DNA from 4 places in the Priestia megaterium genome. Region 2 is predicted to be linked to each of the others. Evidence: riboswitches for the same ligand, from Rfam matches in the RefSeq annotation. Region 2 holds a riboswitch; each other region holds the start of a gene.

Region 1 (7,344 bases), 2.5 Mb from region 2:
ATTCAATTTACGGCTTAAGTTTACCATCATTCGGTAAAAAATCAACCCTTAAATAAAAAAAGCTAGACAATTAGCGTTGTCTAGCAGCATCGATTGCAATCACAATAGCTGTAATAATATGCATGATAAATCCCAAAAATGGAATCCAAGCAACCAGTGAGGTAACAAGCCCTAGTATGTTTCCATAAGCAGATAACCCTCGTCTATTAGCTAAAATGAGTGTGATAGCATGAAGAATAAATCCAATAAAAAGAGGAGTATAGCTAAAGCCCATAACAATCCCCGCGCCAATTAAAGGAATTCCCAGCAAGGCTTCATACCCAGCAGTGACCCATTTCATTGTACGTACATTTCCATTCATAGTAAAAAGCCTCCTAAAAAAGATACTACTATATACGAGAAAAGAGAGAAAAAAGTTTCAAATTACTTAGGGGATATGTCGTATAATTCAGCCCTATTGGATTAAAATGATAGATGACAGTAAAGGGGGATGGAAAAAACATAATGATTTAGTCATTTTTTCACACTAAAGAAAAATAGTCTAGATGATTCATTTTTAGCTAAGGAACCAGAATTTATACTGAACATAGTGACTGCTTTTTAAAATAAATAAAAGCTGATATCGTGTTTTTTGGTTGTAGCATGTAAGCTTTTTATTACAAATTATTAAAGATTCTTATCTTTTTGCAAATACACATTGTATTTCATAGTTTTAACAATTATGATAAAAAAGCAAGTGTCAAAATAGGAAAATAGTTGAGCATGTAAAACGAAGCGATAAGCTTATTAATTTGAAAGAAAGGCAAGGTACATAGCTTTATGTGGGAAATTATTGTAGCAATCATTTTAGGGATTGTAGAAGGTTTAACAGAGTTTGCTCCTGTTTCGTCAACTGGGCATATGATTATTGTGGATGACCTGTGGTTAAATTCAAAAGAATTATTTTCATCTCCAGTAGCTAATACATTTAAGATTGTTATTCAGCTAGGGTCGATCTTAGCAGTAGTTGTTATTTTTAAAGATCGTTTTATTAATTTATTAGGATTGGGAAAAAAACCAGCTGCTGCAATTGGACCGACAAATCGCTTAAATTTAATGCAGGTAATTGTTGGTTTGTTACCCGCAGGAGTGTTAGGACTTTTGTTTGATGATTACATTGATGAACATTTGTTTTCTTTAAATACGGTGCTAATTGGCTTAGTGGTCGGAGCTGTATTAATGATTCTAGCAGATTTGTTTGGACCTAAACGTCCGCGTGTAGAGACGGTGGACCAAATGTCTTATGGACAAGCACTAGGTATAGGACTGTTTCAATGTATTGCTCTTTGGCCAGGTTTTTCTCGTTCAGGCTCAACGATTTCAGGAGGGGTTCTTCTTGGAATGAGCCATAAGGCAGCCGCAGATTTTACATTTATTATGGCAGTGCCAATTATGGCAGGAGCAAGTGGACTTTCATTGGTTAAAAACTGGCAGTATTTCACATCAGATGCACTACCGTTTTTTATTGCTGGTTTTATCAGCGCCTTTATTTTTGCGCTTATATCGATTCGCTTTTTCTTAAAATTAATCAACCGCATTAAATTAGTTCCGTTTGCCATTTATCGAATTGTCTTAGCGGCTATTCTATATTTTGTATTTTTATAAAATAAATAAGCGTATTTTATAGCCATTTAAACTTCTGATAAAGACTTAAAAAGCAAGAAAAAGCTATTGCAACATTGCAATAGCTTTTTTGCATAAATATATATTATTGTCTTTTGAAAGCGTTTTATAAACATGGGTATTGACAAAACGTGTCGAAAAATAGTAAATTAATATTTGTGCAGTATAAAGTTAAGTAAAAGTAAGACTTCTGTTTAGTTTTATTGACTGTAAAAAACGTATGACAACGTATAGATCGTTTTAATTTTATAAAAATTGAATAATAAGCTTAATCGTATAGAGCGGGGGAATCATTATCGGCAGTAAAGCTGCCTTGGGGTGAATCCTTACAAAAGGTAGGAAACTCTCAATTCCGAATCCGACAGTTAACCTCGTTTGCTTTATTGAGAGAAAGAGCCCAAAATAGCGTAAGTAAAAGGCTGTTCTTTCTTAAGAATAGTCTTTTTTGTTTTTTCAGAAAAGTATATACAAATGTCATACATCTTTGGGGAGGTACATCTATGAAAAAAATTCGTTTTGGTTTGGCTACGCAGATTTTTACCGGTTTAATCCTCGGTGTTCTTGTAGGAGTAATTTGGTTTAACGATCCGCGTGTAGTAACATACCTGCAGCCGCTGGGAGACTTGTTCTTAAGATTGATTAAGATGATTGTTATTCCAATTGTTATCTCAAGTTTAGTCGTTGGAGTTGCAGGAGCAGGTAGCGGTAAACAGGTCGGAAAGCTGGGCGTTAAAACCATTCTCTATTTTGAAATTATTACAACTTTCGCAATTGTAATCGGTGTATTGATTGCTAATATTTTTCATCCTGGACAAGGTGTAGACATTCATTCAGCACAGAAGAGTGATATTTCACAATACGTTGAAACATCCGAACAGCAAGAAGGAAAGTCAGTGGCTGAAACGTTCTTACACATTGTTCCGACAAACTTTTTCCAGTCAATTGTTGAAGGAGACATGCTAGCAATTATCTTCTTTACAGTATTGTTCGCACTTGGAGTAGCGGCAATTGGAGAAAGAGGAAAGCCTGTTGTTCAATTCTTTGACGGCGTTTCTCACGCAATGTTTCACGTGGTAAACCTAGTAATGAAAGTGGCTCCGATTGGAGTATTTGCTTTAATTGGTGTAACAGTTTCGAAATTCGGTTTAGAGTCACTCCTTTCATTAGGAAAGCTTGTTATCTTAGTTTACTTAGCGTTAATTTTCTTCCTACTTGTTGTATTAGGAGGAATTGCGAAATGGGCAGGAATTAACATTTTCCACTTATTCCGCTATATGAAAGATGAACTGTTGTTAGCATACAGTACATCTAGTTCTGAGACAGTTCTTCCGCGAATTATGGAAAAACTTGAAAAGATGGGCTGTCCAAAAGCTATCGTATCGTTCGTTGTACCAATTGGTTATACATTTAACCTAGATGGTTCTGTTCTCTATCAAGCGATTGCAGCGTTATTCTTAGCGCAGGTGTATGGTATTGATTTAACGATCGTTCAACAGCTGACGCTCATTCTGGTATTGATGGTTACATCTAAAGGAATGGCTGCGGTGCCAGGAACATCATTTGTTGTATTACTGGCTACTCTTGGAACAATCGGCGTTCCGGCAGAAGGATTAGCCTTCATTGCGGGAGTAGACAGAATCATGGATATGGCACGTACGGTTGTTAACTTAGTAGGAAACACACTAGCAGCAATTGTAATGTCTAAATCTGAAGGCAAATTTGACCCTAAAAAAGGTACAGAGGTCATGAGAGCCGGCTAATTTATAAATTAAAAAGCTACTTATTCTATTCAAAAAATTAGAATAAGTAGCTTTTTTCATAATAATTCCTTTATTATTATGGAAATTGACCCTATAATATGTAACATCAGGTATAAATATATCCAAATTTTATTCTTACATAAAAGCAGTCACTGGTTCCTTTCTTTATCAGTAAATATAGAGATAGCTTAGCTAGTTGGGGGATAGTAGAGTATGTGGAAAAAGCGAATATGGGTCATCGCCTCGATAGTAATCGTATGTTTGTTAATCCCTTACAGTTTACCGATTGTGTTTGCTTTATTAACAGCATTAGCGCTTGAGGGTATTGTTCAAAAATTGCATCAATCTTTTAAAATGAAGAGAGTCTACGCAGTGCTTATGACCTTCATTTTATATGTTGTTTCGCTCATACTTATTGGATTTTTTATTGTTCGGACAATCGTCACGCAAGTGGTTGCTCTTTCAAAGATAGCGCCTTCATTTGTAAAAGAAATCTATGAAACCGCGATTTATCCAACTATTATCAAGTGGAAATACTATTCAAACGCTCTTCCTACAGAAGTGATTTCTTCTATCGAGCGCACGCTTGAAAAAACCGTAAATTCATTAGATTCTCTATTAAAAAGTACCGTGGAAATCATCATTAGCTTTGCTGCTACTGTTCCTGGGTTTCTACTAGAGTTTCTTATTTATTTAGTAGCGCTTGTATTTATCAGCCTTGAGCTGCCTGCTATTAAAAATAAAATTAAGTCATTTTTAACAGAAGAAACGAAATATAAGCTACAAGTTGTCATCACTCAGCTTATCCAAGCGGGGGTTGGTTTTATTAAGGCACAAATTATTTTAAGTGTCATGACGTTTGTAATGGCTTATGTAGGGCTTTGGCTATTAGATGTTCCGTATACCGCGCTGCTTAGTTTATTAATTGTAATTGTCGATATCTTACCAATCCTTGGGACAGGCTCGGTGCTCGTTCCATGGGGGATTTTTGCTCTTACGCAAGGACATGACTCATTAGCAATCGGCTTATTTATTCTATTTGGAGTCATTACGGTAGTAAGACGTGTAGTAGAACCAAAAGTATTTTCTACAAATATGGGTATTTCACCTTTGGCTGCATTAGTTAGTTTGTACATTGGATTTAAACTTTTAGGTTTTGTCGGGTTGTTTTTAGGACCGGCTTTAGTTATTTTATACGATGCTCTTCGTAAAGTAGGTATTATTCAAATTAACTTTAAACTATAAAAGCGCTGGATAAAACTAGCGCTTTTTTTATTGAAACTTTTGTAGTACGTCATACGTAAAGAGGGAAAGGAAAAAACTATGTCGCGTTGGTTTTTATCTATCAATCGGCTAAATTATAGTTTTGCAGTCTTAGATTTAATGACATGAGGAGGAGAATTTTTGTTAGAGTCGGTTTTACTTTCTTTAATTGAAGCGCTAAAACAGCTCTCTTATTTTGGCGTAATTTTAGCATTAACGTTTGAGTTTGTCCCCGCAGAGCTTGTTTTACCTTTAGTAGGGTATTGGGTGTACCAAGGTGATATGAACTTGTATCTGGCTATCCTTGCAGGTACAGTAGGCGGTGTGTGTGGACCGTTGACTCTTTATGCACTGGGACGTTACGGTGGACGACCGCTAGTTTTAAAATATGGAAAATATTTTTTGGTGAAAGAAAAAGAAATTGACGCTGCCGATCGCTTTTTTAATAAGTACGGCAGCGGGGTCGCTTTTTTTGGACGGTTTATTCCAGGAGTGCGTACGGCTATCTCTTTTCCATGCGGGATGGCAAAAATGAATGTATGGCTGTTTTCTATTTACACATTTGTTGCGATGCTTCCAGTAACGGCTATTTACGTATATTTAGGATATAAGTTAGGACCTAAGTGGAAAGAGGTGGGTCCGATTGTATCTCAATACATGCAGCCTATTGGAATCGGAATTGTTGTTTTAATTGCGTTGTTTTTTATCATTAAATATGTGCGGAATAAACAAGTAGGACAGAGCTGATAAATCGAGGAAAAGAGTGAGGATATGTCAGAGCATGAACAATTGAGAATAGAATTACGAAAAATTGAAAAGTGGGAGAAAGACCAAAAAGGACTTTTTTTCTGGGAGCGGCTGGCTCGCTTGCCTTTTTCAGCTTTAGATAAAGTAACGCCAAAGTTCATTCATCAAAAAATAGAAAAATTATTAGATGAAATTGCTAAGTATGTTGATAATGGAGGCCAGTATTTAGCTAATACGTCTGCCACGCTAGAGAAAGCATCAGCCCAATTACAAGAAAATAAGCAGCTGTCAATAGAGGATGTTCAGCATTTATCTCTGCAGGAAATGGATGAGTTGGCGGAGTATTTTATTGAAGTTCGAAAAAAGAATGCGCAGCTGCAAGGAGCTACAACCGGAGTAGGTGGAATTTTTACACTGGCGATTGATATTCCTTTTGTATTGGGACTTACGCTTAAGACACTGCAAGAAGTGGCTGTTTCTTATGGTTACGATCCCACTGAGCAAGAGGAACGCATTTTTATGGTCAAATGCATGCAGTTTTCATCCTCTGATATTGTAGGAAAGCGTGCGATTTTAGAAGAATTAGCAAGCGGCAATCGAACGCAGAGCTTGCAGCAGCTCCAAGGTTGGAGAGAAGTGTTTCTAACCTATAGAGACAACTTGGGATGGAAAAAGCTATTTCAAATGATTCCTATAGCAGGGATGGTGTTTGGGGCGTATATTAACAAACAAGCGATTAGCGATATAGGAGAAGTTGGAATGATGCTTTACCGTAAAAGACGCATTTTAGAAAAAGTCTCACAATCTAAAAAATAAAAATAGGCTGGTATGAAAGTATTTTAGTTGAAGAAAAATCCGAACGAGTTTGATTCTTAGTTGAGAATCAAATACGTTCGGATTTTTTTATTGATATAGTAAATGTAGCTTTCATGTATTTAGTTGCCTCTAGGTGTTGATTGGAGGGCAAGGCGAAGACTCCCGCGGAAAGCAAAGCCTTGCACGGAAATCAAAAGCGGTGTAACGAGCGATTTATATTAGATCGTTTACCTTTTTGTTCGTGTGTAGATGGGATTGATTTGTTTATGTCTCAATTACTTTTTTTCGACATTATTTCTGGGGAAATATGTCGAGGTGTGTTAAGCCTATTTCCTTAATCAAAATGAAAAGTAGGAATGGTAATAGTATTTTTTCGTCTGGCAATCAGTAAATAAATAATGCCAATTATACTCCATACAATACCGATAAATAAGGATGTTTTTTCTAAGTTAAGCCACATAAAAAATAAAAATAAACTGCCGAGTAAAGGCATAAGTACATATGAAATATATCCACTGAGAGATCGTTTGTTTTGTTGAATAAAATAATGGATAAAAACCGCTATGTTAACTGAACTGAACGCAATTAAAGCACCAAAATTAATTAAAGAGGTAGCTTTTTCAAGAGACAGACTTAGTGAAATTAAAGAGAGACCACCAATAATGACTACGTTCCAAACAGGCGTCTTTGTTTTAGGGTGAATATAGCCAAAAATTCTCCGCGGCAGATAACCATCTTTCCCAATTGCGTAGAGAAGTCTTGATGCACTCATATGTGAGACAAGTCCAGAAGCAATAGTTGATGTTAAGGCTGCTGCTACAAAAATAGATTGAAACAGCTGGCCGCCAATTTTATAAGCGATTTCAGCCGATGCACCTTCTAAATCATGAAACAAAGAGGCTGAAGGGAAAAGAAGCTGAGCAAAGTAAGAAACCGTAATAAATAAGGCGCCTCCCGTACATGCAATAATGAGAATCCCTTTGGGAATGGTTTTCTCAGGCTTAAGTGTTTCTTCAGCCATGGTGGTTACAGCATCAAACCCTAAAAAAGAAAAGCATAAAATAGCTGCTCCGTTTAATAAAAGAGATATAGAAGC
Region 2 (7,344 bases):
GAACGAATTAATTTCAGGGAGCAGTTACGCTCGAGCGAACGTGCTAGAAAAAAATATGAAGGTATGAAATACGAGCTTTCAAAACGATTGTGGAACGATATTTCTACCTATGAGTACAAAAAAGAAGAATTCATTCAGCGCAGTCTATAAAAAACGTCATTTCAATTGAAATGACGTTTTTTTAATTAATTATCTTGTAAAACAATGGTCTCAAGCTTATCAGCAGTATTTACTGCGAGAACCGTATAGTTTTTACCGCTTTGAAGATTTGTTCCAGGAAGACTTAGTATTTCTTTTCCGTCTGCTGTGGAAACAGATAAATCATACGAACCCGGATTTACTACTTGATAACCTGAAATGCTTTTAAAAGACAGATCTTTAAATAAAGGAGCAGCCCCTTTAGGACCTACGTTTACCGCAGGAGCATCAGGAGATAAATGAGCAACACGTAAGCTTGCTTTTCCATCCATCCCTTGCTTATTATTCGTGAAAGCCTGCAGTTCAAGATTTTCGGCTTTATTTACAGCGGCTACTGTATACGATTTTCCACCGTCTACAACAAGGGTAGCTTCGATGATGGAATCTTTTGTTCCTTTTGTCTTCGCTTCGTATACTTCTACTTTATGAGAACCAGCTGACAAAGGCAGAGAGTTGGAGACATCTTTAAACTTTGCTCCTTCTACTAAAGCTTTGTCATCCACAAAAATGTCTACAGCTGGAGCATCCGGTGAAGCATGAACGATACGAACTTCTGCATTTTGAGCTGGTCGCTCATCTGCAGCAGGAGGTGTTTCAGCGGCAAATACTAACATGCGGCTAAGTGCCAAGAAGGCAATCACTGCTACCATTACGAATAGTCGTTTCATCAAGTATCACTCCTTTTTTAGTATACACAGCTTTATGTAAAGAGAAGGACTGTGCAGTTGTTAGCGTATACTAAATAAAATCAACTATTCGTTTGTTTGTTAACTTTTAACGTGTTTACTGAGATTTCTGACGGAAAAATCGAAGAATAGCCAAAATATTGTACAAGGTTGTTAAGAGCCACGTCAATAAAAAGCCTAGGCCAAGTCCGATATTGGCATCTATATACGTATGCGTGAAGTCATCATATACGACGTAGGCAAGAGGAGCAATTGACAGTAAAAGGAGAAGAAAAAACAAAAGTGTTTTCCATCTGCTTAAAGTGAAGGTTAGATAAAAGAAAAGGAAAGCGGAAAACAATAGAAGACCGTCTCGAATAGCCCAAGGTAAAACGCCGATATGTGGATTAGCGAGAAGAAAGGTTGGAACAATTGAAAGGAGGAAAAGGAGAGACAGCAAAGTCACGTGAAGGGTGTTCTTTTTTGTAAAAGCCGGTATCAATAAAAGCGCTGCCGTTGCACCTAAAAGAAAATTACAAATTAAAATAAACTCCATCCAAACACCTCATTTATCGAGTATTACTTTTAGTCTATTCAAGACGCTGTTAAAGTAGATAAAAAAAGCTGCGATGTTTATCGCAGCTTTTGATCATTCGAATTTAAATCCTTGTTTTTCAAGCATCGCTCGAACTTCTGGATAATAAATGGTTTTGTAAATAGCGGATACAGTTTGTGACCAGTTGCGGTCATCTGCACCGTTTGTTCTCTTTTTCATATACTCTGCCATTTCAGCATCATAGTCTTGAATCAATGACTTTAAGTCATGATTATAGCTTTCACGATGGTGCACAGCAGCTTGTGGTAATCGAGGCTTTTTCGCAGAATGATCTGCCGGATGTCCAATGACAAGACCGCTTACTGGGAATACGTATTCCGGTAAATCTAGGAGTTCAATGACTTCTAGTGGCTTTCTGCGAATTCCGCCGATTGGTACTGTACCTAAACCGAGTGACTCTGCTGCAACTGTTGCTGCTTCTAAAGAAATTCCAGCATCGGTTGCCCCCACTAAAATTGACTCAAGCCCATCGGTTACGCCAAGAGGCGCATCGTTAAGCTCAGCTGCAATCTTAGCACGATTAAAATCTGCACAAAAGATTAAAAATAGAGGAGCTTGGTCAATCCACGCTTGGTTGCCCGCAAGCTCTGAAAGCTTTTTCTTCTTTTCTTTATCTTGGACGCTAATAATAGTTACTTGCTGTCCGTTAATAGAAGAAGCGGCTGACTGAGCAGATTGAATAATTGTATCTAAATGCTCGTCGCTTACTGCTTCGTCTGTATATTGACGGATAGAACGATGATCTTGAATTGTACGAATTGCTTCATTCATGATGCGTCATCCTTTCAAAGAAGTTATTTTTAGCCTTGTAATGTTTTTACATCTAAAGGTGCTACAAGTACGCCAGTTTGAGCAAATGCTACAAAACTTTGGAAATGAGCTGATTTATTGTGTGCTTGAATTGCTTCTTCGCTTTTCCACTCTTCAATCATCATAAATGTGTTAGGTGTAAAAGCATCTTCAAATAGTTGATAGTTGCTGTTTCCTTCTTCTTGTAAAGAATGCTTAATTAGTTCTTGTACGTTTTCTAAAAATTCTTCTCTTTTTGCTGGGTTAACTTTCATTGAAGCTTGTAAATGAATCATGGATGATTCCTCCTTTAATAATGATGGTGCTTTATATTATTTGTTTTGTTTTTAATCTTTCATTCAATTTACGATTAAAATGAAGATAAGTTCGAATATCATCGAACAATGAAACTATAACACCGATTAAATAACAGTGCAAGGAATTTAGTTCGAAAGTTATCGAACATTGATACACAAAAGAAGCTGTGTTATATTTTAAGCATGAGAAAACCTTATCAACCACCGAAATCTGAAATTAAATTAACGCCTATTTTACATGCGTTGAGTGATCCTAACCGGCTGCGAATTGTACAGTGTTTAGCGACAAGAAAGGAGCAGACCTGTTCGTATTATCAAAAATTAAATGTATCAAAATCAACGCTATCACATCATATTAAAGTACTTCGCGAAGCTGGAATTATCAAACTACGTATAGAAGGTACGCAGCACTATTATTCCTTGCGTTTAGAAGAACTTGAGGAACTGTTCCCAGGTCTGCTTCCTTCCATTATCAATATAGATGAGCAATTATTTTAAAAGCTGAACGATATTTTGTTCAGCTTTTTTGTTCAAAATAAATGTGTCCATGCAGGCTGCATCCGGGATTAAAAGAAGAACGACAGTGAGGGCAAGTCGAGTTACAGGTTAAATATTCATTAATTGAGAGCTCATGTTTACATACTCCGCAAAGAATAGCTTTTTCATTAAACATAGATGTTGGCCATCTTTTAATGTCGTGATCCGCATGTGCGTTATGACATTGATAGCATGGATAATATGTATGACAGCAATAAAATTTTATTGCGATAATATCTTTATCCGTATGATAGTGCGTACAGCGCGTTTCGGAATCCACTGTGTCACCTTTTACTGCAGGTACAGATTTGTTCATTATCATCACTCCTTATGAAAAGTATAGCATGCTTTTATACGCCTTATCATACATATGTAAAAAGAAAAATGCTATAATAAAACCATCGTTTTACATGTCAGATTGCATGCTAAAAAGATTAGATAAAAATTGATGTCAAAACAGATCGATTAAGTGATGCAAAGAGAGGAAGAAAAAATGAGTAAGCAAGTTATCGTTTTTACCGGAGGCGGAACAGCGGGGCACGTAACGCCAAACATTGCCATCATGAAAGAATTAGACAGTGAAAAATGGGATATCCATTATGTCGGTTCTCACAATGGTATTGAGAAAGAATTAATTACAAAATTAAACGTTCCATATCATGCGATTTCAAGCGGGAAGCTGCGTCGATATGTAGATATGGAAAATGTAAAAGATGTATTTCGAGTAGCAAAAGGGGTTGGCGATGCACGTCGCGTGCTGAAAAAACTAAAGCCTTCTCTTGTTTTTTCAAAAGGCGGTTTCGTCACAGTTCCTGTGGTAATGGCTGCTAAATCTTTAAACATTCCCGTGTTCATTCATGAAAGTGATTTAACACCGGGACTGGCAAATAAAATTGCGCAGAAATTTGCCACTAAAATTTTTACTTCTTTTGATGAAGCCGCAAACTACTTTCCAAAAGAAAAAGTGCAGGTTGTTGGTTCACCTATTCGAAAAGAGCTATTTAGCGGAAGCGCAGCGAACGGGGAAAGCTGGCTACGCTTTTATGATAAGCGCCCCATTTTAACGATTATGGGCGGAAGTTTAGGAGCACGCCGTATTAATGAAATCGTTCGAGAGTCTTTGCCTGAACTGCAAAAGAAATTCCAAATTGTACACCTTTGCGGAAAAGGCAATATTGATACAAGCCTTGAAAAAGAGTCAGGATACCGTCAGTTAGAATACGTAAACGAACAGCTTCCTGATGTTCTAGCGGCAACTGATTATGTGATTACACGCGGTGGATCCAATGCCATTTTTGAGTTTTTAGCTCTTCATAAACCGATGATGATTATTCCTTTATCAAAAGCACAGAGTCGCGGAGATCAAATTTTAAATGCACAATCTTTTAAGAAAAAAGGCTACTGTATGGTTGTAGAAGAAGAACAGTTAACAAAAGAATTGTTTTTACGTGAAGTAAGTGAGCTTCAGCAGCAGGCAAGTACAATGAAGCGTACAATGCGTGAAGCAACAAAAACGGATGCTATTTCAATTCTTGTAAATGAAATTGAGAAAATGAGCTAAAAAAAGCGTTCTTATCTCCTCGATAAGAACGCTTTTTTTCTTCTGGAATTATTATTTTAAAATAATGAATAAATATAGAAAAATAAAGCTTTTAAAATTTCAAAAAATGTTGTTGACAGTAAATTTTAACAGGAGTAAGATTACTCTCATGAAACGTTCCACTGTGAAACGCTGAGTCTTTTCTGAAAGAGAAGGAAAGAGCGGAGGACCCAATTATCAGGGGTGAATCTCTTAATTGAGTAGGGTTACTTTCTTGACCCGAACCCGTCAGCTAACTTCGTAAGCGTTAAGAGAGAGGATGGTGTAATCGTGGTCGTTTTCTATAACAGCGGATAGTACGCTCCTTTCAAAATATAGGTGAAAGGAGCGTCAGGATGCATTTATCTAAGCAAATGATTCAAATGATTGAATATCGGGCAATGTGCGACCAGCAATCTTTTGATCTAGCAAACCGCTATTTGTCTACGTTAGCTAATCAAAGTTTTAAACGCAGCAGTAAAAGTCATCATTAAGTCTAAAAATTAAATAACAAATATACGCTTAATCAATTATGAGCGGGGGACCCAATATTTTGTACGTATGTACTAGGGGTGAATCTCTTAACTGAGTAGGGTTACTTCCATAACCCGAATCCGACAGCTAACTCCGTAAGCGTTTTGGGAGTAAAAAATTCGTGTCAATCACGGCTTATTTGTCGTGCATTAAACCGCGGAAGAGAACTCTCTTCTGCGGTTTTTTAGTGGAAAAAAATAGCATCACGTCTCGCGGTTAGCTTTTTTGGACGTGATGCTTTATGAAAAGAAACCGTCACTAAACTTAGAAGCTATCATTTTTGTCAGGAAACAGTTAGGAGGAAGCAACTTGGATATGATGATGCTTGGAACGCTTGCCTTATTAGCGACTGCTATGTACGGAATTATTCGCTGGTCGTCTCATGTAGTAGACGACAGAGAGGAGAAGTGAACATGTCGTTCATTTTGTCAGGTATTTCAGTTCTCGTTTTAATTTATTTAGTATATGTACTGTTAAATCCAGAACAATTTTAATAAGCGGAGGAATAAAAAGTGGGGATTTTTCTACTATCAGTTGCGCTGCTGCTTGTTTTTGTAGCGCTTATTGCAAAGCCCGTAGGTATTTATATAGCGAATGTGTTTTCAAACGATAAAAACACTAGCTTGATAGGAAAGATAGAAACGGTGATGTTTAAAGCAGCAGGAATTAAAGGGCTTAATCAGACGTGGAAGCAATATGCATTTGCTCTTGTTTTGGCGAATACGTTTATGATTTTTGTGGTGTACCTTATCTTCCGGTTTCAAGGGGTACTGCCGTTTAACCCAAGCCACATCAAAGGAATGGATCCGGCACTTGCTTTTAACACGGCCATTAGTTTTATGACAAATACGAACTTGCAGCACTACAGCGGCGAATCAGGATTGTCCTATTTCTCGCAGATGGCCGCCATTGTATTTATGATGTTTGCTGCACCAGCAACGGCACTTGCAGTAGCAATCGCTTTTATTCGTGGGCTGGCAGGGAAAGAAATGGGAAACTTTTTTGTTGATTTTGTAAAGTCAATTACGCGTATTTTACTTCCTATCGCTTTTATAACAGGCATTTTATTTATGTTTTTAGGTGTCCCTCAAACGTTAAGCGGAACGGTTACTGCCCATACAATAGAAGGGGCAACACAGCAAATAGCAAGGGGACCAGTTGCTTCTTTTCTTTCAATTAAAGAGCTAGGAAACAACGGAGGGGGATTTTTTGGTGTCAATTCAGCTCATCCATTTGAAAATCCTAACGCGTTGAGCAATGTATTACAAATCGTCCTTATGCTTTTATTGCCAACAGCACTTCCTTTCACATACGGAAAAATGATCGGAAAGCGTAAGCAAGGCCGCATTTTGTTTGTAGCGATGAGTATGCTGTTTATCGTTATTTTAAGCACAGCGTTCGTAACAGAGTGGGGTGGCAATCCAAGACTTGATGCTTTTCATTTGAACGAAGCGAACGGTTATATGGAAGGGAAAGAAGTCCGTTTTGGTGTCGGCATGTCGACGCTTTACGCCATCGTGACGACAGCAAGTGAAACAGGTGCAGTCAACACCATGCACGATACTCTTACGCCTCTTACCGGGTTGTTAACGCTTGGAAATATGATGTTAAATACCGTATTCGGCGGTGTCGGAGCAGGATTTATGAATGTCATGATGTACGTCATTATCGCCGTATTTTTATCAGGTTTAATGGTTGGAAGAACACCAGAATACGTAGGTAAAAAAATTGAAGGAAAAGAAATGAAGCTAATCGCCGTGACGCTTATTTTGCAACCGCTGCTAATTTTAGGAGGAACAGCTGTAGCACTTACCACTCATTTAGGAATAGAAGGTATATCAAATCCAGGCTTTCACGGGTTAAGTCAGGCACTGTATGAATTTACGTCGTCAGCAGCAAACAATGGATCCGGCTTTGAAGGACTCGGTGATGCAACGCCGTTTTGGAACATTTCAACGGGAATCGTTATGTATATTGGACGCTACTTCGGACTAATTACGATGCTGGCGGTATCGAGCTCACTAGCATCCAAACAGCTTGTTCCCGAAACACCTGGGACATTTAAAACAGATACGTCTTTATTTAGCGGCATTTTAATTGGAACTACCG
Region 3 (7,344 bases), 680 kb from region 2:
ACGAGGCAAAAAAGGCTTTGATAAATAGTCGTCGCTGCCCATTTCAAGTCCAAGAACCCGGTCAATATCGGCATCGCGTGCTGAAATGAAAATAACAGGCACATGTGGCGTTTGCTGCTTGATTTCGCGAATGAGCTGATACCCGTCAATATCAGGCAGCATAATATCTAAAATCCACAGGTGCGGAGGAGTTGCAATCATTTCTTTTGCGTCCGTGCCGTTAAAAAATGAGCGAACGTCCCAGCCTTCTTTTTGAAGGTAAAGGGTTAAAACTTCGTTTAAATTTTGTTCATCCTCTACTAAATATAGTGTAAAGCTCAAATTTGACACCTTCCTCTGAATATATGAAAATTAAGGTAAATAAAGCATATTACGCCATCTATGCGCGTTTCTTTAAAGGTTTATGTACCCGCTATTATACTACGTGTTTGCTGTTATAAAGAAATTTTTCACAATTTCACATATTGTTTTGATACTTATCCCAAACTTTTATTTTATAGTATAGATAACATAAAATTTGCTACGTTAAAAGGAGTGATTTTCATGGATCCACGTGATTATGAAAGAGAGGAAGAACGAAAAGAAGAATATGAAAACCGCCAGCGGCGCTATGATCAGTATCAGCCTGCGTCATCATCACAGCCTCCAAAAAGACGCTTATTTCCAGTGATCGCATCTTCCATCGCGGGAGCAGTGCTAGGGGGAGGAATTGTGCTATACGGCGCTCCGCAGCTAGGGTTAATGGATTCAGCGGATACGCATACAGTGAATCAAACAACGCAGACTCAAACCGCAACAACAACGAGCACAACGCCTCGAACAGTAAGCACCACCGTGAATCAGTCAGATCTTGTTTCAGTTGTAAATAAAGTATCAGCCGCTGTTGTAGGCGTGAACAACATCCAGCAGCAAACAAATCCATTTTCTGGAGATACCCAAACGCAAGAAGCAGGAACGGGTTCCGGTGTTATTTTCAAAAAAGAAAATGGAAAAGCATACGTTGTAACAAATAACCACGTTATCGATGGCGCAAGCGAAGTAGAAGTGTCACTTTCAAACGGGCAAAAAGAAAAAGCTAAAATTGTGGGAGCTGATGCGCTAACGGATTTAGCGGTGCTTGAAATGTCCGACAAAAATGTTGAACAAGTGGCGAAGTTCGGAAAATCATCAGATTTAGTGGCGGGTGAAACGGTTCTTGCAATCGGAAACCCTCTTGGTGAACAATTTTCTCGTACGGTCACACAAGGTATCGTGAGCGCAGCAAAACGCTCTGTCCCTATTTCAGAGAATTGGAACGTAGATGCAATTCAAACGGATGCGGCGATTAATCCAGGAAACAGCGGCGGTGCCTTGATCAATTCTTCCGGTGAAGTAGTTGGTATCAACAGTATGAAAATTTCAGAAGACAATGTAGAAGGAATCGGCTTTGCTCTTCCAAGTGATGAAGTGCAGCCAACGATTGAACAGCTGATGAAAAACGGAAAAATAACGCGTCCATATATGGGGGTAGGTCTTCAAGATGTAGGTCAGCTTTCAGCTGCAACAAAACAAGATCAGCTAGGCCTAACAAGCGATACGTCTGAAGGAGTTGTCGTAACGACGGTTGAACCGTTCTCTTCTGCTTCTGATGCTGGTTTACAATCAAAAGACGTGATTGTTGCCATCGATGGAAATGAAGTCAAAACATCCAGTGATTTACGTCAATATCTATACACAAAACGCAAAGTAGGAGACACGGTAAAATTAGACGTGTACCGAAATGGAAAAAAACAAACTATTTCTCTGAAGCTTTCAGAGCAGCAGGATAACAATGGATGAGTTCAGCACCGTTAAAGCTGCTGCTAGCAGTATTAACAGCGTTCGGATTTTTAACAGGCTGCGGAGGGAAGCATTCAAACACGATGTTTCCTTCTGTAGAAATTAGTCAGCTATCTTCTGCCAAAGAAGTGGCAGCGTATGAAGGAGGAAAGGTGACAGGAGCTGAATTCAATCGTTTTTTAGCAGTTGAAGGGTTCTTAAATCCCGATGCGCCGCTAAATGATACAAGCTACCGCAAAGAGTTGTTGCGGCAGCTTGTCATGCAAAAAATCTTAATTTCGCATCTAAAGACAAGTGACAGGGTACAGAAAAAAGTCGAGGATATGTGGAAACAAATCAAACGTTCATATGACGAAGATACAAGAAAACAAGGCTATGAAGTCTTGCACATTCGTTCTAGCGATGTAACTAAACAGCTAATAAATCAGTTTAAATTAGAAGAATATTTCCGTAAACAAATTACGTCTGATGAACTAGACGCTTACTATACACGTATTGAGAACGATGTAACGCGCGTATCTTTTTCGCAGCTAACTTTTACAACTTTACATGATGCCGAGACCGTTGCGGCTGAGCTGCAAAAAGGAACATCGCTTCAAGACGTTCAAAAAAAATATGCTGATGTCCAGACCATCAGCAAAATAGAGAATGATGATAATCTAAAGCTTTCGAATCTATCTCCCTCTTTTATAGATGTTTTAAAAAAACAGCACATCGGAGAGTGTAGTAAGCCCATTAAAATGGGTAAAGTCTATTATATTCTTATTTTAAAACAAAAAGATAAAAAAACGGAATCAGAAGTCAAAGAAGAAATGATGAAAGAACTTGTTTTGAATCATATCAACCGGTATATCCAGGATCAACTGCCAAGGTTTCACGTGACTTTCAGCCTTAGGTAGTTCCCTTTTATATAGATTGATTGTTTTCAAAAAACAAGCAGGTAAAAGAGCTTTCTATTAATAGAGAGCTCTTTTACATTTTTAAGTAGACAGAAATGTCGGTACCTGATAGAATGAAGTTGTAAAACTTTCATTATTCGGAAAATTTATACCCTCCAGCTTTGGAGGGTTATTTTTTATGCTTTTGGACGAATAAAAGAGGCTAGGACAGAAGTAGTTTAGTGGAAAGAAGATCCGAACGATGAATCGTTCGGATCTTTTCGTTAGTACGGTGAACGTATGTTTCAATCACTTTTCATCTTTTAAATGACTCAATAATGCAGAAGACATCTCCACGTGAGAAAGGGCGATGTGTGAAATCGTTTTGGCATAAGGTGTAATTTCGTTAATAAATTGCTCGAGTACGTGCAGGTGAGGAAGCTGAAGCTTTGTAATGAAGCAAGCCTGTCCGGCGATGCGTTCACAGAATAAAGCATAGGGATACTGAGAAATAAATCGTTTAAAACGCTCGTGCTCTCCGTTTTTCATGGTTACTTCAATAAAACACGAGACGGGCAACTGCAGCTTTTCATAATCAATATCGATTGTATATCCTTTTATAATACCAAAGCTCTCTAGCTGTCTTACTCGCTCTGCCACTGAAGGAGGAGACAGGTTAATTTGTTTTCCTAGCTCTCTTAAGGAAAGACGGCTGTTTTGCTGCAGTGCCTGCAAAATCGATAAATCAATTTCATCAATTTTCAATTGAAAACCTTCTTTCATATTAATGTTTCATTTGATTAGTAACAGCAGATAATATGTTTTATTTGTTATCTGAAATCTCCATTTTTCTTACTATAATAATTAAAAAGGAGTGAGTAAAAAATGGCAAGAGTTTTGTTAACAAACGAAGAGGGAACAAATTTTGAAAAAGCACTGAATTTAATTCCAGATGTAAAAAGGTTGTATGATGAGCTATACGACAAGCTTTGGAACAGTGATATAATAAAAAGAGAGACTAAGGAAAAAATCAGGCTTTATCTAGCAGGTGTTAACGGCTGTGAGACGTGTATGAGCATGTCATATGTAGGCGATAAGACGCTTAATCAAAAAGTGTTAAGAGAAAAAGAGCTGGAAGAAAAAGATCGACTGCTGTTTCGATTTATAGATGTATACCGAGTGCGTCCAAGGGATTTGACGGATGCTGATATGGATCAATTAAAGAAATTTTACAGTGATACGCAGCTATTAGAGCTTTTGGCTGTTATTAATTTGTTTGATCAATTTCACAAACTGATTGTCAGTTTAGATTTATATGATTTTTGCAGTTTGCAGCGCAAGTGATGTCTTCCCTAAAAATATCTTGACAGACAAAATCCACAGGAGTAAGATAGCTTTCGTGAAGTGAAACGTATCATGAATCGAATCGATTATTCTAAAAAATAGATCATAGACATTTGAATAAAAATCGCTTAATCCATTACGGAGCGGAGGACCCATTATTTACGCACATATTGTGCTCCGGGGTGAATCCTTAAAAAGGTAGGGTTACTCTTAAAACCCGAACCCGACAGCTAACTTCGCAAGCGTTTTGAGGGGGAAGAGTGTGAAAAAACACAGGAGCCTTCCTGTGTTTTTTTGCGCTTTTTTTAAGAAAAACATGTAATTTTTTAGAAAAAGTATAAGCTAAGAGAACACACAGCAGTTGAAGAAAGGAATAAATACATTATGAAAAAACAGTTTGCTGTATTGGGATTAGGTCGTTTTGGAGGCAGTTTGGTTGAAGAGTTTGCTAATTTGGATGTGGATGTGCTCGCTATTGACCGCAATCAGGAGGTAGTAAAGAAATATAGCAACTCAGCTACATATGTCGTGCAAGCGAACGCAATTGATGAAGCTAGCTTAAAAGGGCTAGGCATTCGTAACGTTGATCATGCTCTTATTTCGTTTGGAGACGATATCGAAGCAAGCGTGCTTGCAACGATGCTTTTAAAAGATATGGGCGTTAAGCAAGTATGGGTAAAAGCGGTGAATATGTATCATCAAAAAGTGCTGGAGAAAATAGGAGCGGACAAAGTCATTCATCCTGAGCGCGATATTGCGAAGCGGATTGCTCATCACGTGGTGTCAGAAAAAATTATTGACTATATTGAACTGTCTAAAGACTATAGTATTGTTGAAATTGTCGCTTCTAAGAAACTTCATAATAAAACGCTGTTTGATTTAAATATTCGTGCAAAGTACGGCTGTAATATTATCGGTTTTCAGCGAAAAGACGGGGAAATGGTGATTTCGCCTACGGCGCATGAAACAATTGAACAAGGAGATATGCTGATTGTTATCGGACATAATCGCGATTTAAACCGTTTTGAAGAAGAAGGAGTTTAACTTATGAAAAAAAAAATTGTTAGGCTTACGCCGCCGCAGCTGCTTGTCTCCATTTTTGGCGGAGGAATTATTATTGGTGCTCTTTTATTAATGATGCCTTTTTCTACTACTGAGCCAATCCGGTGGGTAGACGCCCTTTTTACATCTACTTCCGCTATGACAGTGACCGGCTTAGCCGTCGTAGATACAGGTACGCGTTTTACCGTCATCGGTCAAACGATTATTATGCTGTTAATTCAAATAGGCGGTCTTGGCATTATGTCATTTGCCGTGCTGATTTTTATGATGCTAGGTAAAAAAATTGGATTTAAAGAGCGTATGCTCGTTCAGCAGGCATTAAATCAAACGAGCGTCGGCGGAGTTGTCCTGCTAGTTAAAAGGCTGTTTATCTTTTCATTTTTAATTGAGTTTGTTGCACTTATCTTTTTAGCGATACGCTGGGTTCCGGAATTCGGATGGTCTAAGGGGCTATTCTTTAGCTTGTTTCATTCAATTTCAGCTTTTAATAACGCAGGGTTCGGACTATTATCTGACAGCTTAGTTCAGTATGTAGGAGATCCCGTTATTAACATAACGATTTCCTTTTTGTTTATTATTGGTGGGTTAGGATTTACCGTTCTTGCTGATATGTGGGTAAAAAAATCGTATAAAAAACTAACGCTGCATTCAAAAATTATGATTATCAGCACGTTTGCCATTAACGTGATTGCCATGCTTTTTATTTTTTTCTTAGAGTACGGCAATTCACATACACTTGGAAGTTTGTCATTAGGAGACAAAGTGTGGGCGTCTTATTTTCAAGCGGTAACAACACGCACAGCAGGTTTTAATAGTATCGATATAGGAAGTCTACATGATTCCACCATATTTTTAATGGTTATGTTAATGTTCATAGGTGCAGGGAGTGCGTCAACAGGAGGAGGTATTAAACTAACAACGTTTGTGGTGATTGTCTTTTCTGTATGGGCATTTTTACGAAGCAGGGAAGATATTGTGCTGTTAAAGAGACGGCTTCTTCCTCTTCATGTGTTTAAGGCACTAGCCATTACGATGATTTCGATTATGTTTGTGTTTGGGGCCATTTTTCTATTAAATATCTCAGAAAACCTGCCGTTTATAAAAATTATGTTTGAAGTGGTTTCTGCGTTTGGAACAGTGGGGTTATCGATGGGAGCAACTCCTGAGCTTTCATACTTTGGACGCGTGATTATTATCTTTATCATGTTTTTAGGAAAAGTGGGGCCATTAACCCTTGCGTTTTCATTATCTAAGCAAAAGCGTGAAGCCGTTCGCTATCCAAACGAAGATATAATGCTAGGATAGAAAAATCGCCTTCGATGAGGCGATTTTTTTATATTATTTATACGTTCAAGACATATAAGAGGTTACGCACAAAACAGTTGCGATGAATAAAAAGAAGGCAAAAACAAGAACAATGGGCAATTTGGAATGTCGGCGCATTAAAGCCCCTCCTTTTTTATAGTAAAAAAATCTCTTACTATATATAACGAAAGAAACAAAAATATGATTCACTTTTTTTGGCGAAATTTGAAGGTTTTTCTCATTGGAAAAATCCGCACCCCTGTCCTAAACATTTTGCCAAGCTGTTGCATACACTAAAAGCAGATAACAGGAAGTGAGGGATGGTACGTGGGAAAACAAAATTTTGCGTTAATCGTTGTGTTATTTGTTTTACTTGTTATTGTAGGTGCGTCTGGCTTTCGCTTTTAAACGTTAACTTTATTTGCGCATAGTCCCCTTCAAAAAAGGCATACTAGGCGGAAGTAAAAACCAAAAATTTCTTCAATATTGCCGAACAATGAGTTCCTCTACTCATTCATCTAATCGGTATGTAGCCATGCGAAAGCATGGTTTTTTTGAAATAGGAGAGGATGAATGATGTTCATCCTCTCTAGAAATTAGTAGTAGCAAGAACACCCTACGATTACTAATAGGATAAATAAAACAACGATAAATGAAAAACCAAAACCGCCTTTTGCGCCCATATGTGTAACCTCCTTTAATAAAAGTCTCTATATCCTATGTACTAATTGGGTTAAGTGATTGAGAAATTTGCCTATTTTTTAATGGTAACGTTTTTTGTGAAGAATGAAGAACACTTACTTTTTTCATTTGCGCAGAAATCCTTTATGATAAAGAGGAAAAGGAGGGCAAACAGGTGGGAATACATGCACAATACGTCATGAATCAGCTAGAAGAGGGAAAGTGGAAAGAGATCAAGCGCGAAATTCAACAAGAA
Region 4 (7,344 bases), 870 kb from region 2:
TGAGAAAATTGACGAGCGTATTGAAGCAAATCAATTTCGAGTGCTGCAAAGCTTTCAGCAAAACCGAGTGAGTGATTCACATTTTAATCCGACAACGGGGTATGGCTACGACGATCTAGGCCGCGATACGTTGGAGAAAGTATATGCGGACGTTTTTGGAACAGAAGCATGTCTAGTGCGTCCGCAAATTATTTCAGGCACGCATGCAATCGGCATTTCGCTGTTTGGTGTACTGCGTCCTGGAGATGAACTATTATATATAACCGGAAAGCCTTATGACACGCTTGAAGAAATCGTTGGCATACGAGGAAGCGGTGTAGGTTCTTTAAAAGAATATAACATTAGCTATAAATCAGTAGATTTAACTGAGGAAGGTCAAGTGGATTTTGAAGAAGTGAAAGCGTCTATTCATGAGCATACAAAGATGATAGGCATTCAGCGTTCAAAAGGGTACGGCATTCGTCCTTCTTTTACAGTCGCTCAAATAAAAGAAATGATTTCGTTTGTAAAGAGCATTAAGCCTGACGTTGTTGTATTTGTTGACAACTGCTACGGTGAATTTGTAGAAACAATCGAGCCAACGCATGTAGGAGCAGATTTGATGGCGGGGTCGCTTATTAAGAACCCTGGTGGAGGTCTCGCTAAAATCGGTGGCTATATTGCAGGACGAAAAGACCTAGTGGAAGCTTGTTCATACCGAATGACAACTCCTGGAATCGGTGCAGAAGCTGGAGCGACGCTGTATAGCTTGCAAGAAATGTATCAAGGGTTCTTCTTGGCGCCGCACGTAGTAGGTCAAGCCTTAAAAGGAGCGGTTTTCTCATCCGCTATGTTTGAAGAGCTTGGTATGCAAAGTGAACCGAAGTGGGACAGTGAACGAACAGATTTAATTCAATCCGTTCAGTTTGATGACCCCGATAAAATGGTGGCTTTTTGTCAGGCAATTCAATTCGCTTCGCCAATTAATTCACACGTAACGGCGTATCCTGCTTATATGCCAGGGTATGAAGATGATGTGATTATGGCAGCAGGAACGTTTATACAAGGAGCGAGCCTCGAGCTTACGGCAGATGGTCCTATCAGGCCGCCTTATGTCGCTTACGTGCAGGGCGGATTAACGTATGCTCATGTAAAAGTAGCAATATGCATGGCGGTAGATCAATTACTGACAAAAGAACTTTTATAAGATAGAAAGATTATTTCTCCCCGTTAAGAAGGAAAAAGATAAGCTATAAAAATAAACGAAGTGCTATTTATTTGTATAGAAAAAATGTTCAGAAAAATTTATGTTAGAATTACTAACATTCGGTTGACAGGTGAACTAACATAGCATACAATGTAAATAGTTAATCCAAAGGAGGAACTGAAATGAGTGACAACATTCGAAGAAATACGCCACTTTTCCCGATTGGAATTGTGATGCAGTTAACTGAGTTGTCTGCTCGCCAAATTCGCTACTATGAAGAACATGAATTAGTTGCACCGGTAAGAACAGAGGGAAATCGACGACTATTCTCATTTAACGATGTTGATAAGCTGCTTGAAATCCGCGATCTAATCGAACAAGGTGTAAACTTAGCAGGTGTAAAACAGCTGTTTCATCTTCAAAAGGAGCAAAAAGGGCATAAGCAAGAAGAAAAAGTTGTGGCAGAAACAGCAAAGCCAGAATTAACGGACGATGAGTTGCGAAAAATGCTTCGTGCAGAACTTATGCAAGCAGGCCGTTTTAATCGAGCAACTTTAAATCAAGGAGATATGTCCAGGTTCTTTCATTAATAAAGTTATCAATATTTATGCCGTTCGTATATGAGGGGTATAGATTATAAATATTATATAGAGATTTAGGGGAGGATCACACGATGGCAAAGTACACAAAAGAAGATATTTTCCGCAAAGTTCAAGAAGAGAATGTAAAGTATATTCGTCTTCAGTTCACTGACATTTTAGGAACAATTAAAAACGTTGAAATTCCAGTAAGTCAATTAGAAAAAGCGTTAGACAACAAAATGATGTTTGACGGTTCTTCTATTGAAGGGTTTGTACGTATTGAAGAATCAGATATGTACCTATTCCCGGATATTGATACATTTGTTATTTTCCCTTGGACATCTGAAAAAGGTAAAGTAGCACGTTTTATTTGTGACATCTACAATGCAGATAGAACTCCGTTTGATGGCGATCCACGTAATAACTTAAAACGTGTGTTAAAAGAGATGGAAGAGTTAGGATTTACTGATTTTAACCTTGGACCTGAGCCAGAGTTCTTCTTATTCAAATTAGACGAAAAAGGCGAACCTACATTAGAATTAAATGATAAAGGTGGCTACTTCGACTTAGCGCCAACTGACCTTGGTGAAAACTGCCGTCGTGACATCGTATTAGAGCTTGAAGAAATGGGCTTTGAAATTGAAGCATCTCACCATGAGGTAGCTCCTGGACAACACGAGATCGACTTCAAATATGCTGCTGCATTAAAAGCTTGTGATGATATCCAAACGTTCAAACTTGTTGTAAAAACAATTGCACGTAAACATGGCTTACATGCTACATTTATGCCAAAACCATTATTTGGTGTGAACGGTTCAGGTATGCACTGTAACGTTTCGTTATTCAAAGATGGCCAAAACGCATTTTATGATGAGAACGGTAATCTAGAGCTAAGTGATACTGCTCGTCAATTTATCGCAGGTATCATCAAGCACGCACACAGCTTTACAGCAGTAACAAATCCTACTGTAAACTCTTATAAGCGTCTAGTACCTGGATATGAGGCTCCTTGTTATGTTGCATGGTCTGCTCGCAACCGTAGCCCATTAATCCGTATCCCAGCTTCTCGCGGCGTAGGAACTCGTGTTGAAGTACGTAGCGTAGACCCAGCTGCTAACCCATATTTAGCAATGGCTGTTCTATTAAAAGCTGGTTTAGATGGAATCAAGAACAATCTTGAAGCTCCAAAACCTATTGATCGTAATATCTATGTAATGACAAAAGAAGAGCGTGTTGAAGAAGGTATCGTAGATTTACCTGCAACATTAGCTCAAGCTTTAGATAGCTTCCAATCAAACGAAGTGATGGTTTCTGCATTAGGTGAACACTTAGCAGAGCACTTCGTTGAAGCGAAAGAAATCGAGTGGGATATGTTCCGTACACAAGTTCATCCTTGGGAACGTGACCAATACATGAGCCAATATTAATTTTTAAAAGTCGGAGAGATCGTTTGTACGTTCTCTCCGACTTTTTTGTTTTTCACAATGAATAAATAACATTCTACATACGTAAATTGAATAATATAGCTTGTTTATAAAAAAGCTGCCTGTCGTATAATTTACAGGGAGCTTTTTTATTGTTTTGTTACATACAAGAAAGAATTTGTTTACATGAATCAAAAAGGATGAGCTTTTTGTCTCATTGAATCTATAAGTAAAAGTAGTGTATAACAGATAGTGAGATTGTTTATGTGTTCACTCTGCACTGTATTTCAGTATAACTTCAGAGAGTTTTCAGCCAATCATAGTATCGTTAGAAAATACTGTTGGAGAGGAATGTAATAAAAATGAAAGAAGGAAATTTCTTTAAAGGTTTAGTGATAGGGATATTGATAAGCATTCCAATTTGGATTATTCTCATTGTTGTAGGCGTTCTGCTTTTTAAATAGGTCCTAACGTTATAAATAATAGACCCTCCTGATCTATTTAATCAACCAGAATAGAATCTGGACCAAAAGTATGTTAGGAGGAGGGAACCGCACGATGAATTGTGCGGATTTTTTTATTGGTAGGATGAACGTAGATTTCATCTATTTAGTTGCTTCTAGAAGTTGATTGGAGGGCAGGCGAAGACTCCTGGGGGAAAAGCGGAATAGGTGAGACTCCGCAGTAGCGCACGCGACGAGGAGGCTCACCAGCCCCCCCGCGGAAAGCGAAGCCTTGCACGGAATTCAACAGCGATGTAACAAGCCATCCATACTAGCGCATTTATCCCATTTGTTCGTTTTGAGTTTGAAGTGATTTCGTTATGTCTCAATCTCCTTTTTTAGTAATTTTTCACTAAGTAGGCTAGTATACGTAGCACTTTTTTCCCTCATGCATATGTTAACAATAAGGAGGGACAAGTAATATGAAAAAAATTTATCTTGATGCAGGACATGGTGGGGCAGATGCAGGAGCAGTTGGAGCGAATGGACTGTATGAAAAAAACTTAGTGTTAAAAATTCAACAATATTTAATAAGCTATTTAAATAGCACTTACAGTGACTTTACGATTAAAACCACCCGTACCACAGATACTTTTTTATCGTTATCTCAGCGCGCTTCTCAAGCTAATTCGTGGGGGGCAGATGCATTTATGTCTATTCACGTAAATGCCGGTGGAGGAACAGGATACGAAGATTATGTTTATAGAAGCGCTAGCAATGCTAGTAAAACGTTTCAATCGATTGTGCACGGGCAAGTACAGCCAACGCTGCTGTCGTATAATCATCCGAATCGTGGACGAAAATCGGCCAATTATGCGGTGCTTCGCTTAACAAATATGCCTGCAGTACTAACTGAAATAGCTTTTATTGATAGGAGCGCCGATGCAGCACTTCTTCAAAATGAAGCTTTTTTAAAAAGCATGGGTGAATCGTATGCAAAAGGAATTGCCGTATATTTAAATTTACCTCGTCGTGCAGTTCCAAATCCATCGCCATCTCCAACACCGACACCAAATCCATCACCTTCTGAACCAGGTGAAAAAACGTATACAATTAAGCAAGGAGATACGCTGTACAGTATTGCACAGAAGTACGGCATAACAGTACAGGAGCTTCAAGAAGCGAATACAGGGCTTTCTGATCCTTTAACACTACAGGTTGGAAAAACAATTGTTATTCCTTCAGGAACTTCACCAACACCTACTCCAACACCACCTTCTGAACAATATCCACTTCCCAATGGAATTTTAAAACAAGGCGATTCTGGAGAAGCAGTGAAACAGCTTCAAAGAGCATTAAACGCGGTTAGTTTTAAAGTAGGGTCAGTAGACGGAATATATGGAGTACAAACGAAAGATGCAGTCAGACGTTTTCAGCTTGTGTATCTTCCTTATGATGTAGATGGCATTTATGGTCCTCAAACGAAAAACAAGCTAGCAGCCGTTTTAAAAGCAAAAAGTTAAAGAAAGCAGGTCTTCTGTAAGCAGGCAGAAGGCCTTTTGTTTTCCCCTTAAAAGCGCCTTAAGTACTATTTTATCGTTTACGTAAAATAATGCTTTACAAACCATTTGTACGGGAGTATATTATCTAAGAACAAAGGATAGTTATGAAAGAAACATGTTATCGATCATACTCTTTAACCGAAAATTATATTGACCTGTTATCGCTTAATTCGTCAGAAGTGGGGGACCCAAATTTGTGCATTGTCACTTGGGGTGAATCCTTTTTTTTAAAAGGTAGGGCTACTCTCATAGCCCGAATCCGACAGCTAACCCCATAAGCGTTTTGGAGAGGAGGTTTAAGCTGTGTAAAAACGCTGAGAACCCTTAGTGTTTTTTTTGTGCGCTTTTTTAACATAAAAAGGTATTTTTTAGGGATAATATCACTTATTCATGAACTTGTAACGGAGCTTAGCAACGAACAGTGAATAGTAGCTAAGCAATCATCGGAGGGAAATTACGTGAACTATTCAGTTCTCAAGAGATTATTGATTGGAAAGCCGCTCAAAACAAAAGAGTTAGGCGATCAAAAGCTTAGTAAGCTTAAAGCGCTGGCTATTTTATCATCAGATGCCTTATCTTCAGTGGCTTATGGAACAGAACAGATTTTGATTGTCCTTGCAACAGTGGGCGTGCTTGCCTATTGGTATTCGATTCCAATTGCGATTGGGGTATTGGTGCTGCTGACGGCTTTAATTCTTTCATATCGTCAAATTATTTATGCGTATCCGCAAGGCGGAGGAGCTTATATTGTTTCGAAAACCAATTTAGGAGAAAATCCTGGACTTATCGCTGGGGGATCACTGTTAGTAGATTATATTTTAACAGTTGCCGTGAGTGTTTCAGCAGGAACCGATGCTTTAACTTCGGCTTTTCCAACGCTGCATCACTATAACGTAGTAATTGCGTGTTTGCTGGTGATTTTTATTACGGTTTTAAATTTACGAGGTGTAACAGAATCCGCTTCTGTCTTAGCTTATCCGGTTTATTTATTTGTTATTGCTCTTATTTTGTTAATAGCGGTGGGCTTCTTCAAAATAGTGACAGGTCAAGTTTCACCTGAGCTTCATACATCTCTCGGTACCGTGGTGCCAGGTATTAGTTTGTTTTTATTATTAAAAGCTTTTTCATCAGGCTGTTCGGCATTGACTGGTGTAGAAGCTATTTCAAATGCAGTGCCTAACTTTAAAGATCCAGGTGCAAAAAATGCTGTTCATACATTAATGCTGATGGGCGGTATTTTAGCCGTTTTATTTTCTGGCATCACGTTTTTAGCTTATTGGCTTGGCATTTCTCCAAAAGCAGATGAAACGGTTGTATCACAAATTGCATCGAGTGTATTTGGACGAAATGGATTTTATTATTTTATTCAAGGTACCACAGCTCTGATTTTAGTGCTAGCGGCGAATACAGGTTTTTCAGCTTTCCCTTTGCTTGCCGTAAACTTATCGTCTGATAAATACATGCCAAGAATGTTTCAAATTCGCGGCGATCGACTAGGCTATTCAAATGGAATTGTGACCCTTGGAATTGCTTCTATTGTCTTACTTGTCGCCTTTAAAGGAGCGACGGAACAATTAATTCCTCTTTATGCAGTTGGAGTGTTCATTCCATTTACGCTTTCTCAAACAGGCATGATTGTCAAATGGCTTAGAGAAAAGCCGGCCGGCTGGCAAGGAAAGCTAACCATTAACTTAATTGGTGCCCTCATTACCTTAACGGTGCTAATCATTTTGTTTACAACGAAGTTTTCACAAGTATGGTCCGTGCTCGTTTTCTTACCGGTTATCGTTTATATTTTTCATCGCATTCATACGCATTATGAAGCGGTAGGAGAGCAGCTTCGTATTAAGCAAGGAGAAAAGATTGGAAAGCTTGAAGGAAGTGTGGTCATTGTTCCTGTAGCAGGAATGACAAAGGTAGTGGAAAATTCATTGAACTATGCAAGAACGATTGGTGATACCGTTATTGCGGTGCACGTTGCTTTTGACCGAGAAAGCGAAAAGAGAATGGAAGAGAAGTGGGAAAAGTGGCAGCCTGATATTCGTATTGTTACGTTTCATTCTCAATACCGCAGTCTTGTGCGTCCGCTGTTTCGATTCATCGATATGGCTGAAGAAAAAGCCCGTGAAAATAATATGGCTATTACGG

The links. A riboswitch is a leader RNA that binds a small molecule or an ion and turns the genes downstream of it on or off. The one in region 2 is predicted to bind cyclic di-AMP.
Region 1: linked by a shared signal. The riboswitch ahead of CEQ83_RS02285 (glutamate/proton symporter GltT) and the one ahead of kdpF (K(+)-transporting ATPase subunit F) in region 2 are both predicted to bind cyclic di-AMP.
Region 3: linked by a shared signal. The riboswitch ahead of CEQ83_RS18840 (potassium channel family protein) and the one ahead of kdpF (K(+)-transporting ATPase subunit F) in region 2 are both predicted to bind cyclic di-AMP.
Region 4: linked by a shared signal. The riboswitch ahead of CEQ83_RS19790 (APC family permease) and the one ahead of kdpF (K(+)-transporting ATPase subunit F) in region 2 are both predicted to bind cyclic di-AMP.

What each region holds. Positions count from the first base shown of each region.
Region 1 is NZ_CP023317.1:419,849-427,192, forward strand. Features, by position in the region: gene CEQ83_RS02275 (hypothetical protein) at 71-361, opposite strand; gene CEQ83_RS02280 (undecaprenyl-diphosphate phosphatase) at 820-1,644, shown strand; cyclic di-AMP (ydaO/yuaA leader) riboswitch at 1,918-2,057, shown strand; gene CEQ83_RS02285 (glutamate/proton symporter GltT) at 2,163-3,422, shown strand; gene ytvI (sporulation integral membrane protein YtvI) at 3,636-4,667, shown strand; gene CEQ83_RS02295 (DedA family protein) at 4,827-5,432, shown strand; gene CEQ83_RS02300 (EcsC family protein) at 5,457-6,248, shown strand; gene CEQ83_RS02305 (APC family permease) at 6,583-7,344, opposite strand, start outside.
Region 2 is NZ_CP023317.1:2,985,682-2,993,025, reverse strand. Features, by position in the region: gene CEQ83_RS15080 (GrpB family protein) at 1-150, shown strand, start outside; gene CEQ83_RS15075 (DUF4397 domain-containing protein) at 186-866, opposite strand; gene CEQ83_RS15070 (hypothetical protein) at 982-1,419, opposite strand; gene nfsA (oxygen-insensitive NADPH nitroreductase) at 1,513-2,250, opposite strand; gene CEQ83_RS15060 (putative quinol monooxygenase) at 2,280-2,564, opposite strand; gene CEQ83_RS15055 (ArsR/SmtB family transcription factor) at 2,769-3,083, shown strand; gene CEQ83_RS15050 (CHY zinc finger protein) at 3,103-3,438, opposite strand; gene CEQ83_RS15045 (undecaprenyldiphospho-muramoylpentapeptide beta-N-acetylglucosaminyltransferase) at 3,616-4,683, shown strand; cyclic di-AMP (ydaO/yuaA leader) riboswitch at 4,843-4,985, shown strand; gene CEQ83_RS15040 (hypothetical protein) at 5,058-5,195, shown strand; cyclic di-AMP (ydaO/yuaA leader) riboswitch at 5,211-5,351, shown strand; gene kdpF (K(+)-transporting ATPase subunit F) at 5,649-5,729, shown strand; gene kdpA (potassium-transporting ATPase subunit KdpA) at 5,754-7,344, shown strand, end outside.
Region 3 is NZ_CP023317.1:3,668,284-3,675,627, reverse strand. Features, by position in the region: gene CEQ83_RS18865 (response regulator transcription factor) at 1-321, opposite strand, end outside; gene CEQ83_RS18860 (S1C family serine protease) at 544-1,818, shown strand; gene CEQ83_RS18855 (peptidyl-prolyl cis-trans isomerase) at 1,815-2,717, shown strand; gene CEQ83_RS18850 (Lrp/AsnC family transcriptional regulator) at 3,006-3,461, opposite strand; gene CEQ83_RS18845 (carboxymuconolactone decarboxylase family protein) at 3,582-4,040, shown strand; cyclic di-AMP (ydaO/yuaA leader) riboswitch at 4,156-4,300, shown strand; gene CEQ83_RS18840 (potassium channel family protein) at 4,425-5,084, shown strand; gene CEQ83_RS18835 (TrkH family potassium uptake protein) at 5,088-6,407, shown strand; gene CEQ83_RS18830 (YjcZ family sporulation protein) at 6,735-6,815, shown strand; gene CEQ83_RS18825 (YjcZ family sporulation protein) at 7,004-7,090, opposite strand; gene CEQ83_RS18820 (tetratricopeptide repeat protein) at 7,264-7,344, shown strand, end outside.
Region 4 is NZ_CP023317.1:3,858,938-3,866,281, reverse strand. Features, by position in the region: gene CEQ83_RS19810 (methionine gamma-lyase family protein) at 1-1,186, shown strand, start outside; gene CEQ83_RS19805 (MerR family transcriptional regulator) at 1,369-1,776, shown strand; gene glnA (type I glutamate--ammonia ligase) at 1,860-3,194, shown strand; gene CEQ83_RS19795 (N-acetylmuramoyl-L-alanine amidase) at 4,117-5,157, shown strand; cyclic di-AMP (ydaO/yuaA leader) riboswitch at 5,349-5,492, shown strand; gene CEQ83_RS19790 (APC family permease) at 5,655-7,344, shown strand, end outside.